Regions from separate parts of the Azospira sp. APE16 genome, predicted to be linked through region 2. Evidence: predicted binding sites of a transcription regulator. Region 2 holds the regulator's gene; the other holds the start of a gene.
What was found. Region 2 encodes FNR, which switches genes on or off when oxygen is low (the NO sensors DNR and NnrR bind a similar motif). Its sites were predicted from a motif close to TTGANCTAGNTCAA; they were not measured.
Positions count from the first base shown of each region.

Region 1: the regulator FNR is predicted to act here: its motif matches at 2,367-2,380, upstream of ubiU (ubiquinone anaerobic biosynthesis protein UbiU).

Region 1 is NZ_CP179682.1:3,652,857-3,660,087, reverse strand. Features, by position in the region: gene ACLSSQ_RS17405 (2Fe-2S iron-sulfur cluster-binding protein) at 1-106, shown strand, start outside; gene ACLSSQ_RS17400 (thioredoxin family protein) at 333-572, opposite strand; gene ACLSSQ_RS17395 (permease) at 582-1,637, opposite strand; gene sigZ (RNA polymerase sigma factor SigZ) at 1,734-2,297, opposite strand; gene ubiU (ubiquinone anaerobic biosynthesis protein UbiU) at 2,438-3,451, shown strand; gene ACLSSQ_RS17380 (U32 family peptidase) at 3,469-4,380, shown strand; gene ubiT (ubiquinone anaerobic biosynthesis accessory factor UbiT) at 4,382-4,879, shown strand; gene ACLSSQ_RS17370 (MgtC/SapB family protein) at 4,968-5,660, shown strand; gene ACLSSQ_RS17365 (methyl-accepting chemotaxis protein) at 5,880-7,231, shown strand, end outside.
Region 2 is NZ_CP179682.1:2,918,546-2,925,776, reverse strand. Features, by position in the region: gene ACLSSQ_RS13955 (NnrS family protein) at 1-1,044, shown strand, start outside; gene ACLSSQ_RS13950 (SirB2 family protein) at 1,064-1,450, shown strand; gene ACLSSQ_RS13945 (hemerythrin domain-containing protein) at 1,461-2,039, shown strand; gene fnr (fumarate/nitrate reduction transcriptional regulator Fnr) at 2,136-2,882, opposite strand; gene hemN (oxygen-independent coproporphyrinogen III oxidase) at 3,034-4,431, shown strand; gene ACLSSQ_RS13930 (sulfite exporter TauE/SafE family protein) at 4,561-5,247, shown strand; gene ACLSSQ_RS13925 (universal stress protein) at 5,267-5,695, shown strand; gene ACLSSQ_RS13920 (heavy metal translocating P-type ATPase) at 5,879-7,231, shown strand, end outside.

The sequences.
Region 1 (7,231 bases), 730 kb from region 2:
TAAGCAGGCCGAGCTGGACGAACTGGTGGTGAAGGACCTGGCCCCGGGCTGGCGCCTGGCCTGCCAGTACATGCTGCTGGACGAGGACATCGCGGTCAAATTCTGAGCGCCGGTCTGCCGACTCTCCCGTGCGACGGGGAGCGAAGGCGGGTCGTGACAGCAAAGCTTGCACGGTTTCGTCGCACCGGTACGGGGGTGTAACTCTCCCAGCTTCCGTACCTCCCCAACAGAGAAACAATCAAAAGAGAAAACCGGCCCGGGGCGACCCGGAGCCGGTTTTTCATTGGTACGCCGCCGATACCTGGCGGACCGGGATTGGCGGACCGGAAATGTCAGGATTCCTGCAGCAGCCGGTCGATCGTCCCCGCCTCCGGCAGGCTGCCGCTATGGACCACCCGGCCCTCGATCACCAGGGCCGGCGTCGCCATGACGCCGTAGCCGATGATGCGGGCCATGTCCTCGACCTTTTCCAGGTCGATGGCGGTGCCGGTACGCACGGCCGCCTGTTCCACCATGGCCACCAGGGTCTTGCATTTGGCACAGCCCGTGCCCAGGACTTTCACTTCTTTCATCATGCTTCCTTATAGAACGGCGTTGAAGACGTAACCGACGAGGAGGATCCCCAGGGCCACCACGCCGGCGAAAGTGGCGATCAGGCGGGGCTTGAGGGCCTTGCGCAGAATGATCATCTCCGGCGCCGAAAGGGCGATGACGCTCATCATGAAGGCCAGGACCGTGCCCAGGGCCGCACCCTTGCCGATGAGGGCCTCCACCACCGGGATGATGCCGGCCGCGTTGGTGTACATGGGCACGCCGAGCACGACTGCGGCCGGCACCGCCCACCACACGTCCTTGCCCATGAAGGAGGCCATGAAGTCCTCCGGCACGTAGCCGTGGATGCCCGCGCCCAGGGCGATGCCGGCCACCACATAGGGCCACACCTTGGCGACGATGTCCCGCACATGGTCCAGGCCGGCGCGGCCCCGCTGCACCCAGCTCATGCCGCCGCCGGCGAAGCTGGCGGGGGTGCCCGCCTGGATCGCCCGCACCCAGTCTTCCAGGTGGGCCTCCATCTTCAGGTGGCCGATCACCAGTCCGGCCAGGATGGCGACCAGCAGCCCCAGTCCCAGGTAGAGCAGGGCCACCTGCCAGCCGAACATGCCGAAGAGCAGGGCCAGGGCCACCTCGTTGATCATGGGGGCGGCGATGAGGAACGAAAAGGTCACTCCCAGGGGCACGCCCGCCGAGAGGAAACCGATGAAAAAGGGCACGGCGGAGCAGGAGCAGAAGGGCGTGACGATGCCCAGGCCGGCCGCCAGGACGTTGCCCATCCCGGTGCGCCTGCCGGAGAGCAGGGCGCGGGTGCGCTCCGGTGCGAAGAAGGTCTGGATCACGCCCATCAGGAAGACGATGCCGGTCAGCAGCAGCAGGACCTTGGGCGTGTCATAGACGAAGAAGTGCAGGGCTTCGCCCAGGGCCGTCTGACGGCTCTGTCCCAGGGCGGCAACGACGAAATCGGCCATGGCCGTCAGATTGCCGTAGAGCCAGAACCAAAGTCCGGCGGCTGCCGTCGTGCCGCATAGCCAGCGCCATCCCAGGCCCCTTGCCGGGGCCACCGTGTTCATTTCCACATTCATCTTCACTCCTGTTCGCGAAAGGCGGTGGTGGCCCCGGCCGTGGCCGGAAACGGGGCATCTCGCACAGAAGACGAAGCAGGGGCAAAAAGGATGCAGCTAGTCCCGGGGAAGGAGGGGCGGCCGGGGCACGAAGCAGCAGACCTGGCCTTCGCCGTCGAAACGCACCTGGCAGGCCTGCACCAGGCGGGCCCGCAGCCGGCGGCGGGCCCTTTGCACGCGGGACTTGGCCGCGGCCAGGGAGAGTCCCTGGCGCTGGGCGAATTCCTGCTGGCTCAGGCCTTCGATGTCGCACAGGCGGATGGCCTCCCGGTCGGCCTCCGCCAGTTCGCCGAGAACCCGGGGCAGGCAGTCGGCCAGCCTGTCCACCGGGGGGACTTCGGGGATCTCGGCGGCGGGCCAGTCTTCGTCCAGGGGCAGTTGCTGCCGCTGCAGGCGGAAGCGGTCGATCAGCAGGTTGCGCGCCACCTGGAACAGCCAGGCCCGGGGATTTTCCACTCCGCACAGGGCATCGGGTTGCCGCAGCGCCCGCAGGAACACCTCCTGGAGCAGGTCCCGGGCCTCCTCCCGGTCGGGCAGGCGGGCGGCGATGAACCGCATCAGTTCCGCCTCGTGGGCTTTCCAGGCTGCATCGACGCACTTCATGGGATTCATTCGGGGCATGGGGAGCGCATCAGCTTACACGTTTGTCCCGGCCCGGCTGCAGTCCGCCGGGCGCTCCCTGCCCCCTGTTTGACCGAAATCAAGGGGTTGCGCGGGGGCGGGGCTATACTCCCGGCTTCCCCGGATTCCCCATTTTTGCCATGTCGAACAATCCCTTGCCCGAACTGGTCTGCCCCGCCGGCAGCCTGCCGGCGCTCAAAGCTGCCGTCGATAACGGCGCCGACACCGTCTACCTGGGCTTCAAGAACGACACCAACGCCCGCAACTTCGCCGGCCTCAATTTCGACGAGAAGACCATGGCCGAAGGGCTGCATTACGCCCAGAGCCGCGGCAAGGAAGTGCTGCTGGCCCTCAACACCTATGCCCAGCCCGGCCGCGTGCAGGCCTGGCGGGAGGCGGTGGACGTGGCCGCTGGCCTCGGCGTGGACGCCCTGATCCTGGCCGACGTGGGCCTGCTGGCCTACGCCCGGGAGAAGTACCCGGACCTCAACCTGCACCTCTCCGTGCAGGGCTCCGCCACCAATTACGAGGCGGTCAATTTCTGCCACAAGGAATTCGGCATCCGCCGCGCCGTGCTGCCCCGGGTGCTGACCCTGGCCCAGGTAGAGCACGTCATCAAGAACACCCCGGTGGAGATCGAGGTGTTCGGCTTCGGCAGCCTCTGCGTCATGAACGAGGGCCGCTGCTGGCTCTCTTCCTATGCCTGCGGCGAATCCCCCAACACCGTCGGCGCCTGTTCCCCGGCCAAGTACGTGCGCTGGGAAAAGAATCCGGGCCGCATGGATGCCCGCCTCAACGGCATCCTCATCGACAGCTACGGCGACCAGGAAAACGCCGGCTACCCGACCCTGTGCAAGGGCCGCTTCGAGGTCCAGGGCGAGACCTACTACGCCCTGGAGGAACCCACCTCCCTCAACGTCCTCTCGGTGCTGCCGGAGATCGTCAAGATCGGCGTCCGCGCCATCAAGGTCGAAGGCCGCCAGCGCAGCCCGGCCTACGTCGCCCAGGTCACCCGCACCCTGCGCGCCGCCCTGGACAGCCTCAAGGACGGCAACGACCGCTACAGCGTCAAGCCTTCCTGGCAGGCCGAACTGACCAAGGTTTCCGAGGGCCACCAGGCCACCCTGGGCGCCTACAACCGGCCCTGGCGCTGAGAGAGGAAAGCACGAACATGACCATGAAACTCTCCCTCGGCCCCCTGCTGTGGTTCTGGCCCAAGCAGGAAGTGATGAATTTCTACGCCTCCATGCTGGAGACGCCCCTGGACCGCATCTACCTGGGCGAAGTGGTGTGCTCCCGCCGCCAGCAGCTGCGCACCAGCGACTGGATCGGCCTGGCCAGGGACCTGGCCGAATCGGGCAAGGAGGTGGTGATCTCGGCCCAGGCCCTGCTGGAATCGGAAAGCGACCTGAAGGCCCTGCGCCGTCTGGTGGAGGAGGGCAACTGCTCCCTCGAGGCCAACGACCTGGGCGCCGTCAGCCTGGCTCGGGAAAAGCAGCTGCCCTTCGTCTGCGGCCCCCACCTCAACATCTACAACGAATCGGCCCTGGCCTACTTCGCCGGCCTCGGCGCCAAGCGCTGGGTGCCGCCCCTGGAGGCGACCCGGGAACTGGTGCAGACCCTGCACCAGGCGCGTCCGGCAGGCATGGAGACGGAGGTCTTCGCCTTCGGCAAGATTCCCCTGGCCTTCTCCGCCCGCTGCTTCACCGCCCGGCACTACAACCTGAACAAGGACGACTGCCAGTTCAAGTGCCTGGACCACAGCGAGGGCCTGACCCTGCTGACCCGGGAAAAGCAGCCCTTCCTGGTCATCAACGGCATCCAGACCATGTCGGCCCAGACCTACAGCCTGCTGCACCTGATGCCCGAACTGTCGCAGATGGGCATCGACGCCGTGCGCATCAGCCCCCAACCGGCGCATACTGCCGCCATCGTCGCCGCCTTCGAGCGCGCCCGCCGCGGCGAAGAGGTGGCGGAACAGCCCCAGTGGGCCGAGCACGGCCTGTGCGACGGCTACTGGTTCGGCCGCGCCGGCATCGATCTGGCAGCGGCGGCCACCACCGAACTGCATGCAGGAGCCTGACATGAGCCACTTCACCATTCCCACCTTCAAGCTGCCCGAGTTCGTCGCCAAGATCGGTGCCCGCCTGCCCCAGTGGCCCCACGCCCTGGCCCTGGTCTCCGGCCTCAACACCGCGGCCAAGCTGAAGCTGTTGCCGGAAGACAGCCTGCAGAGCCTGGCGGGCAAGACCTTCCTGGTGGCGGTGAACGACACCGGCGGCGAAGCCCGCTTCACCTACGCCAACGGCTGGTTCCGTCCCGTCTTCGGCGCCGCCGGCGAGCCCGACCTGACCTTCCGCGCCGACCTCTCCGCCTACCTGCAGCTGGTCAGCCGCCAGGAGGACCCGGACACCCTGTTCTTCAATCGCCAGCTCTCCATCGAAGGCGACACCGAACTGGGCCTGGTGGTGAAGAACATGCTCGACGCCATCGAGTGGCCCCCCAGCGTCGGCCGCATTCCCGGCCTGGAGCGCCTCTCCGCCCTGGTTGCCGGCCTGCCCCGTCCCGGCCGCACGGCCTGAGTCCCCAGCACGCTCCGGGGTAAACCCGGGCTTGCCCCGCTTTCGGCGCGGTGGCATTTTTTCCCCTTGAGCCAGAGGGAGGAATGCCATGTCCAACGACTACCTGGAAATCATCCTGCACCTGGGCAGCGCCTGGGTCGCCGGCAGTCTGGTGGGACTGGAGCGCAGCTTCCACGGCCGGCCCGCCGGCTTCCGTACCCACGCCCTGGTGTGCCTGGCCTCGGCCCTGCTGATGGTGGTCACCACCTATCAGGGCCGCTGGATGACCGCCATGCCCCTGGAAGCCATCCGTACCGATCCCACCCGCATGGCCCAGGGCATCATGACCGGCATCGGCTTCCTCGGCGCCGGCGTCATCTTCAAGGAAGGCTTGACGGTGCGCGGCCTCACCACCGCCGCCTCCATCTGGATCACCGCCGCCCTGGGTATCCTCTACGGCATCGGCTTCTACTTTCCCGCCCTCATCTCCACCGCCGCCGTGCTGGGCACCCTGGCCCTGTTCCGCTGGATCGAGTACCGGGTGCCGAGCCAGGCCTATGCCCACTTGGTTCTGCGCTATCCGGGCAGCGGTGCCCCGGTGGAGGATACGGTGCGGCAGCTGCTACAGGGCTTCGGCTTCAGTATCGCCAACATGAGCTACCGCCTGTCCGAGTCCGGCGCCGTGTACGAGTACCGCATGATCATCAAGACCTACGGCAAGCACAATTTTGAGCGCCTGGCCGAACATCTGCGTCAGGGCAACGGCCTGCTGGAGTTCCGCATCTCCCCCACCGGCGACTGAGACGATGCCCGGCTGTCAGCCAATGGGGGCAAGGTTTTTCGGCTGCCATGCCCGCGGGCCCGCGTCCGTGCTGAACCATGGGGTAGGGGTCCTGAAGAGGCCCGTCCCTCTTTGCTGACAGACGGGCACTGCGCCCGTGATCATTACAAACGCATTTCATCGGCGTGACACATTGGGCCGTTAACCTGAAAAAAGTCACACTTTTTCGGACCGGACTCCATGAAAGCGCTATTCGCCCCCGCCGCCTGGCTGGTTGGCCGCCTCTCCTACCGCCAGAAGCTTCTGGCCACCGGCGCCCTGTTCGCCCTGCCCCTGATCCTCCTCGGCGGCCTGCTGCTGGCGGACCGCCAGAGCGCCCTGGCCGAGCTGGAGCAGGAACGGGCCGGGCTGGCCCTGCAGTTGCCGGCCCTGGAACTGATGCTGGCGCTGCATGACCTGCACGGCGCCTTCCAGGGCGCCGCCGCCGGCGAGGCGGATTTCCAGCAGCGCCTGCCCCAGCGCCGGGCCGCCGTGGAACAGGCCCTGGCCCGGGTCGGCAAGCTGGCCCAGGAACAGGCCGGCGCCCTCGGTCCCGCCCCGGCCTGGGCCGAACTGCAGGGCCGCTGGCAGGCGGTGGCGGCCCTGCGCCCGGAAGACGAGGCGGATGGCGGTCTCGAGGCCTATCTGGAACTGTCCCAGCTGAGCCGCCAGTGGCTCGGCCAGATCTCCGACGGCAGCCGCCTGCGCCGGGACGGCGACGTGGCCGCTGCCGCCCTGGTGGACACCCTCTCGGTGAAGCTGCCGCTGCTGGTGGAAAGCCTGGGCCTGGCCCGGGATGCGGGCCTCGGCGCGGTGGCGCGCAAGCGCCTCAAGTCGGGCCTGCGCAACCGGCTGACGGTGGTGCGCGGCGGCCTGGAGCCCCTCATCGGCTGGACCCTGGAGAACGTGGACAAGGCCGCCCAGCTGCGGCCCGGGCTGAAGGCCGGCCTGGAAGGCCCGGCGGGCAATGTCGGCACCGCCTCCCTGGGCCTGCAGGAAGTGCTCACCACCAAGGTCATCGACACCACCGACTTCGACATCGGCGCCGCCGAATACGCCGCCCGGGGCGACGTGGCCATGGCCGCCGTGCTGGACCTGGCCCGGGCCCTGACCCCGGCCATCGACGGTCTCCTGGCGGAGCGCCAGGGCAGGCTGCTGCTGGTGCGCAACCTGGTGCTGGGGGGGCTCGCCCTGCTGCTGCTGGTGATCGTCTACGGCTTTACCGGCGCCTACATCTCCATCATGCGCGGCATCCACAGCCTGCGCGGCGCCGCCGCCGTGATGGCCGGCGGCGACCTGCGGGCCCGGGTGGAACTGGTCTCCGGCGACGAGGTGGCCGAGGCCGGGCACAGCTTCAACCACATGGCGGAAACCTTCGCCGGCCTCATCCGCGGCAACGGCCAGGCGGCCCGCGCCGTGGTGGAGGCCAGCGACAACCTGGCCCGGGCCAGCCAGCAGGTGGAACATGCCTCCGGCCGCCAGAGCGAGGCCGCCGCCCGCACCGCGGCGGCGGTGCAGCAGATGAGCGTCAGCGTCGCCGAAGTGGCGGAACA
Region 2 (7,231 bases):
TTCGGCTTGTTCCCGCCCTTCATCTTCGGTTTTCTCATGACGGCCCTGCCCAAGTGGGTGAGCGCCCCGGCCCTGACGCGGGGCCAGTACCTGCCGGCCTTCGCTCTGCTGGCCGGCGGCTGGCTGCTCTTCTGGGGCGGCCTGCTGGCGGCGCCCCTGGCCGTGTCCGGCCTGGTGGTGGCGTCCCTCGGCTGGCTGTGGGGCTTGGTCGCCCTGGCCCGGGCCGTGACCTGGCCCCAGCCCCGGGGCTTCGCACCGGACCGTTCCCACGCCTACGCGTTGCTGGCCGCCCTGGGGCTGGGCCTGGTCGCCCTCTGGGCCTATGCCTGGGGCCTGGCGGTCATGGCCGGCGACGGGGTGCGGGCCGGCATCGAGCTGGGGCTGTGGGGCTGCCTACTGCCGGTGTTCTTCATCGTCAGCCATCGCATGCTGCCCTTCTTCACTGCAGCGGTGCTGAAGAACTACACCATCTACCGGCCCATGCCCCTGCTGTGGCTGGTGCTGGCCTGTTTCCTCGGCCACGCCCTGCTGGCCCTGGTCGGCTGGCACGGAGCCCTGTGGCTGCCGGACGCCGTTGCCGCCGCTGTGGTCATTCATTTCTCCTGGAAGTGGCAGCTTCGGCGCAGCCTGGCGGTGCCCATGCTGGCCATGATCCATGGCGCCACCGTCTGGCTGGGCCTGGGGCTGGTGCTCTATGCCTGCCAGGGACTGGCCCTGGCGCTGGGCGGCAGCTTCGGCGGCCTGGCGCCCCTGCACGCCATCAGTATCGGCTATTTCGTTTCCATGCTGCTGGGCATGGTCACCCGGGTCACCCTGGGGCATTCGGGCCGGCCCATCAACGCCGGGGATCAGACCACCTGGCCCCTGTTCTGGCTGTTCCAGAGCGTGCCCCTGCTGCGCATCGCCGGCGAGTTCCTGCCCCTGTCCGGCCCCTTCAACCTGCAGTGGCTGGCCAGCCTGGCCTGGCTGCTGGTGTTCGCCCTGTGGGTGCGGCGCCACGGCGCCATGTACCTGCGGCCCCGGCCCGACGGCCAGCCCGGCTGACGGATCGCGGAGCCATCCCATGTACCTGGCCCTCAAGCATCTGCACATCACCTGCGTCGTCCTCTCCGGCCTCGGATTCCTCCTGCGCGGATTCTGGATGCTGCAGGAGTCGCCTCGACTGCAGGGGCGCCTGCCGCGGGTGGCGCCCCATGTGGTGGATACCCTGCTGCTCGGCAGCGCCCTGGCCCTGGCCTTTCTCTCCGGCCAGTATCCCTTCGTCCAGGGCTGGCTGACGGCCAAGGTGCTGGCCCTGCTGGCCTACATCGGCTGCGGCAGCGTGGCCCTCAAGCGGGGGCGCAGCAAGGCGGTGCGGGGCATCTTTTTCGTCATGGCCCTGTCGTGTTTCGCCTATATCGTTTCCGTTGCCCTGACGCGTCATCCCGCCGGCTTCTTCGCCGGTCTGTGAAAGGAATTGCATGAGCCACAGCCTGTTGGGCGCCGCCGCCCCCAGTTTCGACGAACCCCTGGAAATGCTGGATGCCTGCCACGGTCGCATCCAGGCCCAGATCGAGACCCTGCGTCGCCTGGTGCAGCACCTGCCCCGGCACGGCGCTGACCAGGCTGCCCGGGAGGCGGCCCAGGGCGTGCTGCGCTATTTCTCCGTGGCCGCTCCCCATCACCATGCGGACGAGGAGGATGACCTCTTTCCCGCCCTGCGGGCGAGCCAGGCGGTGGCCCGGGAAGCGGCGGTGGCGGCCCAGGTGGAGGCCCTCATCGAGCGCATCCTGGCCGATCACCGGCGCATGGACCGGGCGCGGGATGAGGTGCTGGCCCGCCTGCAGGCCATCGTCGCGGCCCAGCCGGGGGAATGCAGCGAGGCCCTGCCGGCGGCCATGGTGGAAGGGCTGGCCGAGCTTTATCTGGGACACATCGATCTGGAAACCCGGGAGCTGCTGCCCCTGGGGCGGCGCCTGCTGTCCCCCGAGCAGGCGGCCGCCGTCGGCCGCAGCATGGCGGCGCGGCGGGGGGCGGTGTTTCCGGAAGGGGAGCAGTAGGACTGCCGGCACTCCTGGACTAAGCCCGGGCAATAATCCGGGCAATAAAAAAAGCGGCTCCGCGGAGCCGCTTTTTTGTTTGACGCTTGTCCGGGATCAGGCCGACTGGTGGGTCATCAGCTTTTTCAGGCCCGGGATGTCCAGGATGCGGATGTGCTTCTGCTGCACGGCGATCAGACCTTCTTCCTGGAAGCGGGAGAAGGCGCGGGAAACGGTTTCCAGCTTGAGGCCCAGGTAGCTGCCGATTTCTTCCCGGGTCATGCGCAGGTAGAACTCGGCGTGGGAATAGCCGCGGGCGGTGAAGCGCTGGGAGAGATTGAGGAGGAAGGCGGCCAGCCGTTCTTCTGCCCGCATGGTGCCGAGCAGCATCATGACCCCATGGTCGCGCACGATCTCCCGGCTCATCACCTTGTGGAAGTGGTGCTGCAGGGCCACGATCTCCCGGGACAGGCCTTCCAGGCGGGGGAAGGGGATGATGCAGACTTCACTGTCTTCCAGGGCCACCGCGTTACAGGAATGGTGTTCGGTGCTGATGCCGTCCAGGCCCAGCAGCTCGCCGGCCATCTGGAAGCCGGTGACCTGGTCGCGGCCGTCTTCCAGCAGCACGTCGGTCTTGAAGAAACCGGCGCGGATGGCGTAGATGGATTCGAAGGCCTCCCCGGCCCGGTACAGGTGGTCACCGCGCTTGATCTTGCGGCGGGTGCTGACCAGTTCGTCCAGCTTGGACATCTCGGTCTCGTTGAGACCGTAGGGAAGACACAGTTCTTGCAGGTTACAGTTCGAGCAGGCGGTCTTGATGACCGACAGGGTAATTTCTTGGGCGCTGGTCTTCTTCAACGGCATGCTGTTCCTCGCTGGGCCAAGGGCGTTCGGATGGTGGTAACCTGCGCCGGAAGGCCCTTTGGAAGCCTTTGATCCAGGTCAACGTGCCCCAGTTCCTGCACCACGATAATAAGCCGCACCTAATGTGTGGTTCTGCAACGACTGTTTTTCAATGACATTTACCGCCAACAACCTGGTTTTCGATCCCCAGATCATCCGCCGCTTCGACGTCAATGGACCGCGCTACACGTCCTATCCGACGGCTGACCGTTTTGTCGAAGCCTTCGATGCCGAGGCCCTGAAGCTGTGGTTGGGCAAACGCAACATCGGCGGTATCAGCCGACCGCTGTCATTATACTTCCACATCCCCTTCTGTAACACCATCTGCTACTACTGCGCCTGTAACAAGATCATCACCAAGGATCACGGCCGCAGCGCCAAGTACATCAAGTACCTGGGCAAGGAGATGGCCCTGCAGGCCGAGTACCTGCTGGACGGGGATCGGGAAGTCTCCCAGCTGCACTGGGGCGGCGGCACGCCCACCTTCCTCTCCCATGAGGAAATGCACCAGCTGATGGACCTCACCCACCGCCATTTCAAGCTGGTGGATGGGGCCGAGATTTCCATCGAAGTGGATCCGCGCAAGGTGGACCGGCCCACCGTGGCCCTGCTCGGCGAGCTGGGCTTCAACCGCATGAGCCTGGGCGTCCAGGATTTCGACGAGCGGGTGCAGCAGGCCATCAATCGCATCCAGACCGAGGAAGAAACCTTCACGGTGATGGACCAGGCGCGCAAGAGCGGCTTCAAGTCCATCAGCGTGGACCTCATCTACGGCCTGCCCCACCAGACGGTGATGGGCTTCAACCGCACCCTGGAGCGGGTCCTGGCTATGGACCCGGAGCGTCTCTCCATCTACAACTATGCCCACCTGCCGGGCCTCTTCAAGCCCCAGCGGCGCATCAACGAGAGCGACCTGCCCAACGCCGACACGCGCCTGCAGCTGCTCTCCCTGGCCATCAAGAAGCTGACCGATGCCGGCTACGTCTTCATCGGCATGGACCACTTCGCCAAGCCGGACGACGAGCTGGCCGTGGCCCAGCGCCAGGGCCGGCTGCACCGCAATTTCCAGGGCTACTCCACCCATGCGGACTGCGACATGCTGTCCTTCGGCATTTCCTCCATCGCCAAGGTGGGGCCCACCTACAGCCAGAACTACCGCACCCTGGACGAGTACTACGACCGCCTGGACGCCGGCGTGCTGCCGGTGCTGCGGGGCATCGAGCTGACCGCCGACGACCTGCTGCGCCGTTCCATCATCCAGGCCCTGATGTGCCATTTCGAAATCTCCACCGAGTCCATCGAAATCGCCCACCTGATCGACTTCAAGAAGTACTTCGCCGCCGAACTGGAGGACCTGAAGGAACTGGAGCGGGGCGGGCTGGTGAAGGTGGACGACAAATGGATCACCGTGCTGCCCCCGGGACGTCTCCTGGTGCGGGCCATCTCCATGGTGTTCGACAAATATCTGCGCGCCGATCGGCAGCGCACCCGTTACAGCAAGGTCATCTGACCGGGCTACGGGATACCGCGTTTAACTTGAGGCAAGCCTCAGGGGGGAAAAGCCGGGCGCTGGGGGAAACCCCAGTGCCCGGTATAATTTTGGCCATGGCCTTTTTCACTTTCCGCACGGCGCTCCCACGTGGCTGACTCCTTCCTGCCCACCCTGCTTTCCGTCCTCCTCGTCGGCTTTCTCGGCGGCACCCACTGCATCGGCATGTGCGGCGGCATCGTCGGCGCCCTGTCCCTGGGGCAGGTCGGAGGCAGCCGCTGGTCCCTGCATCTGGCCTACAACCTGGGGCGTATCGCCAGCTATGGCCTGGCCGGCCTCCTGGCGGGGGCCGTCGGCGCGGCCGGCGCCCACCTGGGAGAGCAATGGTCCCTGCGCCTGGTGCTCTACGTGCTGGCCAACCTGATGCTGGTAGCCCTGGGCCTCTATCTGCTCGGTGCCACCCAGGCCCTGGCGTGGACCGAGCGGGCAGGCCAGGGCCTGTGGCGCCGTCTGCAGCCCTTTTCCAAACGTTTTCTGCCCGCCCGCAGCCCGACCCAGGCCTTTCCCCTGGGCTTGCTGTGGGGCTGGCTGCCCTGCGGTCTGGTATACAGTGTGCTGACCACCGCCCTGGTGAGCGGCAGCGCCGCCCGGGGCGGCGCGGTAATGCTGGCCTTCGGCTTGGGCACCCTGCCCAATCTGCTGCTGGCCGGCCTCCTGGCGGCGCGGCTGAAGGATTTCGTGCGGCGCCCCTGGGTGCGCGGCATCGCCGGGCTGAGCGTGCTCGGCTTCGGCCTGTGGGGCCTGCTGGGTGCCTGGCGCCTGGCCCATAACATCTAGAAATGCTGAGGAGCAGACGATGCTGAATTTCCTGCTGGCGGTCGATGGTTCCGCTTGTTCCCTGCGGGCCGTGGATCACCTGATTTCCCGCCTCTCCTGGTACCGGGAAGTGCCGACGGTGCACCTGCTCTACGTGCATCCGCCCATTCCCGACGGCCGGGTGCAGCGCCACCTGGGCCACGAAACCCTGGAGCGCTACTACCGGGAGGACAGCGTGGAACGCCTGGAGGCGGCCGAGGCCAAGCTCAAGGCCGCCGGGGTGGCCTACCAGCGGCACATCCACGTGGGCCAGCCGGGGGCCGTCATCGCCCATCAGGCCGCTGAACTGGGGGCCGACCTGGTGCTGCTCGGCAGCCACGGCTGGAGCGCCATCGCCGGGGCCGTCATGGGCTCGGTGGCCACCCGGGTGGTGCATGAAACCACGGTGCCCGTCCTGCTGGTGAAATAGGCGGCAGGCCGTCTGCCAGCGCAGCCGGCCTGATCCCCGGCATGAGCGGGCGGGGAGGAGGGCTGCGTCCATCCCCGCGCAACGAAGAAACCCCTGGCCGTGCCGGCGGTCTGTAACCATGGGGTTTGAGCCCCTCTGTTACTGGCGGCTAAGGGCGCCTGCGCCCATAATTAGCCATTGCTAATGTTTCTTGCCGAGTTGCCCGTGTCCCAGTCCCCTGCCGCTCCTTCATCCTCCCGCCTCGACCTGCCCATTGCCGGCATGACCTGCGCCGCCTGTTCGGCCCGCATCGAGAAAGTGCTCAACCGCCTGCCTGGCGTGGAGGCCAGCGTCAATCTGGCGGCGGAGCGGGCCAGCGTCGCCTTGAGCGGCGGGGAAACCACGCCCCAGCGGGTGGTGGAAGCCATCGAGAAGGCCGGCTTTTCCGTGCCGCCGGCCACGGTGGAACTGGAACTCACGGGCATGACCTGCGCCGCCTGCGCGGCCCGCATCGAGAAGGTGCTGAACCGCCTGCCCGGCGTCGAAGGGGCGGTGAACCTGGCCGCCGAGCGGGCCCGCATCCGCTACGTGCCGGGTCTGGTGGAGACGGCCCGGCTGATCAGCGCCGTGGAAAAGGCCGGCTTCGGCGCCCGGGTCGCCAGCGACACCACCCGGGAAGAGGAAAAGGCCCGCAAGGCCGCCCATTATGCTGCCGAGAAGCGGCGCTTCTTCATCTCTGCCCTGCTCACCCTGCCCCTGGTGGCCCAGATGGTCACCATGTTCGGCCCGGCGCCGGAACATGGCCACAGCGATCTGCTGCCCCGCTGGCTGCAACTGCTGCTGGCCACCCCGGTGCAGTTCTGGATCGGCTGGCGCTTCTACGACGGCGCCTACAAAGCCCTGCGCGGCGGTGGCGCCAACATGGACGTGCTGGTGGCCCTGGGCACCACCATGGCCTACGTCTTTTCCCTGGTGGTGACCCTGGCCGGCCTGGAGCACCAGCACGTCTATTTCGAGGCTTCCGCCGCCGTCATCACCCTGGTGCTGCTGGGCAAGCTGCTGGAGGCCCGGGCCAAGGCCAAGACCACTGCCGCCCTGGAAGCACTGGTGCGCCTGCAGCCCAAGACCGCCCGGGTCGAACGCAATGGTGAACTGGTGGAGCTGGACGTGGCCCTGCTCATTCCCGGCGACGTCTTCATCGTCCGCCCCGGCGAAGCGGTGCCGGTGGATGGGGAGGTGATCGAGGGCGCTTCCAGCGTCAATGAAGCCATGCTCACCGGCGAGTCCATGCCTGTGGGCAAGCAGGCGGGCGACGGTGTCTTCGCCGCCACCAGCAACGGCCAGGGTATGCTGCGCTGCCGTGCCACCGGGGTCGGCGAACACACCCTGCTGGCCGGCATCATCCGCCTGGTGGCCGAGGCCCAGGGCTCCAAGGCCCCGGTGCAGCGGCTGGCCGACAAAATCTCTGCCATTTTCGTGCCGGTGGTCTGCGCCATCGCCCTGGTCACCTTCGGCCTGTGGTGGTGGCTGGGGGGTGATTTCACCACCGCCCTGGTC